One region of the Pseudarthrobacter adonitolis genome, then DNA from elsewhere that is predicted to be linked to it. Evidence: predicted binding sites of a transcription regulator. Region 1 holds the regulator's gene; the other holds the start of a gene.

What was found. Region 1 encodes LexA, which represses DNA repair genes until DNA is damaged. Its sites were predicted from a motif close to TCGAACANNTGTTCGA; they were not measured.
Region 2: the regulator LexA is predicted to act here: its motif matches at 1,098-1,113, upstream of ACZYZ4_RS03990 (DUF6504 family protein).

What each region holds. Positions count from the first base shown of each region.
Region 1 covers NZ_JBVAYW010000007.1:47,730-50,120, forward strand. Annotated here, with positions in the region: gene ACZYZ4_RS09720 (LysM peptidoglycan-binding domain-containing protein) at 1-298, opposite strand, end outside; gene lexA (transcriptional repressor LexA) at 647-1,393, shown strand; gene ACZYZ4_RS09730 (ATP-dependent DNA helicase) at 1,466-2,391, opposite strand, start outside.
Region 2 covers NZ_JBVAYW010000002.1:309,724-312,114, reverse strand. Annotated here, with positions in the region: gene ACZYZ4_RS04005 (VOC family protein) at 1-233, opposite strand, end outside; gene ACZYZ4_RS04000 (chorismate mutase) at 253-573, shown strand; gene ACZYZ4_RS03995 (hypothetical protein) at 628-1,017, opposite strand; gene ACZYZ4_RS03990 (DUF6504 family protein) at 1,173-1,508, shown strand; gene ACZYZ4_RS03985 (DNA polymerase III subunit alpha) at 1,505-2,391, shown strand, end outside.

The sequences.
Region 1 (2,391 bases):
CCTGCACTGTGACCAAGACTGTTGGCGTCAACGACAGGTCGGCGGCAGAATCGGCCGCCTTAGCCGGGGCATTGAGGAAACCTGCCAGCGAAAGCAGGATTGCGGCGAGGATCACCAGCGGGATGCCAATGAGGACAATCCGACCCCTGCGGGTCAGGCGCAGCGGCGGCAAGGATTCCCCACGCTGTCTGGGCGCCAAACCTGAGGTCGACACGGGTGCGGACCACTGCCGCGAGGTGAGGTCCTGCACGGAAATGAGTTGCGGACGCGAGTCCTGCGAAGCAGATATAGCTGACATGAAATGAGCCCTCCTGGACCATACTGTGCTGCCCGGCGCGCCCTCCGCGTCCACTTGCCGGTGCCGGCCTGGGCCGTCCATAGATTCGAATATTCGAATCCGCAAGCAACGAGTAGAACACATGTTCGAACTTTGCTTCTTCATTTTTAGCACCTATCAACGAATATTGTCGAGACTCGCTAGAACAAATGTTTGAAAAAGCACTGTGGCTGGCCTACGTTTGAATCAAAGAACAACCATCTCTGTAGTTGATCAGCAGGGTCTGACAATCAACTCCGACAACAGCCCGGGGCGTTCCAGGCACCAGTGGCCATAGCGGATCCGGGCAACTGAAAGGCATTGGCGAACATGGCAGCACCAGCCGCCGAGGGCAAGGCGACACCGCAGCGCCGCCAGCCCCAACGGACCCCCAAGGGGCTCACCGCCCGCCAAAAGAAGATCCTAGAAACCATCCAGCGCTCGGTGAATGACAACGGCTATCCGCCATCCATGCGAGAAATCGGCGACACCGTGGGCCTCGCGAGTTTGTCCAGCGTGACCCACCAGCTGTCGCAGTTGGAGAAGCTGGGTTACCTCCGCCGGGACCCCAAGCGTCCGCGCGCCATGGAAGTCCTGATGCCCCTGACGCTGGACGGCGGGTCGGCCAGAACCAACGGGACAACCAAGCCCTCAGTCCTGCACGGCATCGGCGGAACGGTTACCGAACTTCCCACTGCCATGGACACCGCCATGGTGCCGCTGGTGGGCCGGATCGCCGCCGGCGGGCCCATCCTTGCTGATCAAGTGGTGGAAGACGTGATGCCCCTGCCCCGGCAGCTCGTGGGCCAGGGTGAGCTGTTCATGCTGCGCGTGGCCGGCGATTCCATGGTGGACGCGGCCATCTGCGACGGCGACTGGGTAGTGGTCCGCCGGCAGGCCGACGCCGCCAATGGCGATATTGTCGCGGCCCTGCTGGACGATGAAGCCACCGTGAAGACGTTCCGCCAGCGCGATGGCCACACGTGGCTGTTGCCGCAGAACACCCAGTACGAGCCCATCCTGGGCGATCACGCCACGATCATGGGCAAGGTCGTCTCGGTCCTGCGGTCACTCTAGGACGCATGCGGGCCCTACACGCCCTGGCTAGGACAGGCCCGGCTTTGGGACCCGTGCAGGGTCCGCGCTCAGTCAGGCGCCCTTCCCGGCCAGCCTTTCCAGGGCTGCAAACGCTGTCTTACGGTCGGTGGTGGGCCAGAACGGCGGCAGCGCGGCGCGGAGGAATCCGGCGTAGCGCTCGGTGGCAAGCCGGGAATCAAGCACGGCCACCACGCCTTTGTCTCCGGTGGATCGGATCAGCCGGCCCGCACCCTGGGCCAGGCGGATGGCAGCATGCGTCGCCGAGACCGCCATAAAGCCGTTTCCGCCGGCCTGCGCAACGGCGCGGGACCGTGCGGTCATCAGCGGATCGTCCGGGCGCGGGAACGGAATGCGGTCGATCACCACGAGCCGGCATGATCCGCCCGGAACATCAACACCCTGCCACAGGGACATGGTTCCGAACAGGCAGGTATCGGGCTCGTCCGCGAACTGCTTCACGAGAGCCGTCATGGTGGAGTCGCCCTGACAGAGAATGCTGAGGCCGAGCCGGGGACGCATCGCCTCAGCGGCCTCCTCGGCGGCACGGCGCGACGAAAAGAGACACAGGGCGCCGCCGCCCGATGCCCGGATCAGCGCCTCAAGTTCATCGAGCGCCTCCGGCGACGCCCCGCGGCCTGGCTTGGGGAGGTGCCCTGCGACGTAAAGGATCCCCTGCTTGGGATAATCAAAGGGCGATCCGACGTCGATCCCGGTCCAGCTCGGCGCACCCTCCCCCACCAGCCCCAAGCCTCCGGCGGCCGGTTCAAAGGCTGAGCCGATGGCAAGCGTTGCCGAGGTCAGCACCACGGTGTGGCCGGCGAAAAGCCCTTCGCGGAGCTTGCCGGCAACGCTAAGCGGCGCGATGTTGACCAGGGCCGGCGCGGACTCGTCGGGCTGCGCATAGCCCTGTTGCGGATCGAAGGAACTTGCGCGGGAAAACCACACCACTTCACGGTTTTCACGGGCCACAATCAGCC
Region 2 (2,391 bases), on a different contig from region 1:
AGGTTGTGGCTGAGCGTGATGCAGGGGACCGGGCCGGGAGCACCGACCCCCGCCTCGGCATGCATCTGTGTGGCATCCCAGAGGGAAAGGATGAGGCCGTGGTTGACCTGGATGAACACCACATCGCCGGGGAACTCGCGGTGGACAGGCCAGCCGAGGCCTTCCGCGTAGAACCGGCGGGAGGCGACAACACTGCGAACGCCTAGTGAGATGAAGTCGACTCTGGGCTGCATGCTTCGATACTGTCAGAAGATGGCAACAATTCAAGGAAACGATCGGGATGCTTTGGCCGACAAGGAACAGCTCGCTGCCGTTCGGATTGCGGTCGACGAAGTTGACGAGCAGATTGTCACCCTCATTGCGCGGCGTGAACGCCTGATCCGGATCGCCGGAACCCTGAAGGGGGACGACGCTGAAGTCCGCGCCCCCGGCCGGGTGGAACGGGTGATTGAGCATGTCCGGTCCGCCGCGGAAAAGAAGGACATTGATCCGGACATCGTGGAATCAACCTACCGGGCCATGATCTTGGGGTTCATCGAACTCGAAATGAAGGTCCACAAAGAAAGCAGCTGACGCCGCCCGGGTGCTGTCCGGACATGGTTCCGGCAGCACCTGCTCCGGTGTTTCCTAGAGCGCTTCCTCGACGGCGACGCCCGACTGGAACTCCCGGCCGTCAGCCTCGCTGAAGGCCGACATGATGTGTCCCTTGCCCAGGCCATGGACGGCCGCGACGGGGAAGTTGCCCGTGATGATGTTGCCCGAGTGCGTCACACCGGCAAGATCATAGTTTTCCTCGGCGCTCTGGTCATGGCTGAACGAGTAGAAGGCAATGGCCTCCCCGTTCATGAACTCAATGCCCAACCGTCTTTGTGATGAGTAATCAGGGCTCGCTGCCACCAGTCCCACTACGTACGCACCTGCCCCCGGTATGTTGCCGTCGATATCGAAGGTTGCCACGAGCTTTTCGTCCTGGGCCTTGATGCTTACGTGCTTGAGGAGTGCGTCATGGGTGCTCATGCCACAATCCTGCCCCCCTGCTGCCCGTCCGTCCACCCCTGTCTAGGTTTTGTCGGGGCCCCGTCGTAGACTGGATTTCTTCGAACATGTATTCGAATACCTTGCTTTTTGCATCAGCATTTTGCATCAGCTCCGTTCAGTTCCGGGAGGCGCCCATGGGTATGTTCAGCGAGTCCGTGGACGTCGTCTGCACCACTGCGGGCCAGCCGCTGAAACTCCAGTGGGCCGGGCGGCACTACACGGTGTGTGCCGAGCCTGTCCGGTGGTACGAACGCCGGCAGTGGTGGGTCGAGGAACGCCGTGCACCCCTCGGCAGCGGGCCGGGGCTGGTGGACCACGAAATCTGGCGCGTCCAAGTACAGGCGGACCCGCGGAGTGCCGGCCCTCGGGATGAAGGAGAGCCGCTCACCCTGGACCTGAGCAGGCATATCGGCAGCGGCCGCTGGAGGCTCCTGCGGATCCACAACGCACTCCGGCCTCAAACAGCATGAGCTTCTCCCACCTTCACGTTTCCACGGCCTTCAGCGCACACTATGGCGTGGCCTGGCCCGATGAACTGGCCCAGGTTGCCGCCGCGGACGGCGCAACCGCGCTCGCCTGCACGGACCGGGACGGCCTGTACGGCACCATCAAACACCTCAAAGCCTGCATGGCCGCCGGCATCGACCCCGTCGTGGGTGTGGACCTTGCGGTCTTCGACGACGACGGCGACCACCGCACCCAGCTCGCCGGCAGGGTGGTGGTGCTCGCCCGTGGCCACAACAACGGGGCGGGCTACCGCGCCCTGTGCCGGCTGGTGTCCGATGCCCATGCCCGCACCTCCGGCAAAGCCGGGGGAGCGGTGCCAGTGGCGGTCACCCGTGCCGAACTCGCCTCCCGCACACTCGACCCCAAAACCCTGAAGCCGGTCCTGACAGTCCTGATCGGCCCGGATTCCGACGTCGGACGGGCCATGAGTGGCAGGCGCTACCTCCGTCCGCGCACCCTTTTCAAGCGCTGGCTGGACGCCATGCCCGCAGGATCCCTGGTGGCGGAAGTCGTTTCCCAGCTCACTGCCCCCGGGGCGCCCCTGAGCACCGCCCATGCAGTGCGTATGCTCAAACTCGCGGAAGAACACCACATACCGGCCGCGCTCACCAATGCGGTCCGCTATTGCGCCGAGGACGGTGCCGCCACGGCGGACGTGCTCGACTCCGCCCGGACACTGAAGTCCCTCCCCGAGCTCGCGGCCGAACCGCTGCTCCAGCCCAACGGGCAGGCCTGGCTCAAATCATCAGCGCAGATGCTTCAGTTGGGCAAGGAAATCATCCGCGCCGCAGGGTATGGCACAGCGGACCTCAAACAGCTGATGGCACAGACCGAGGCGCTCGCCGA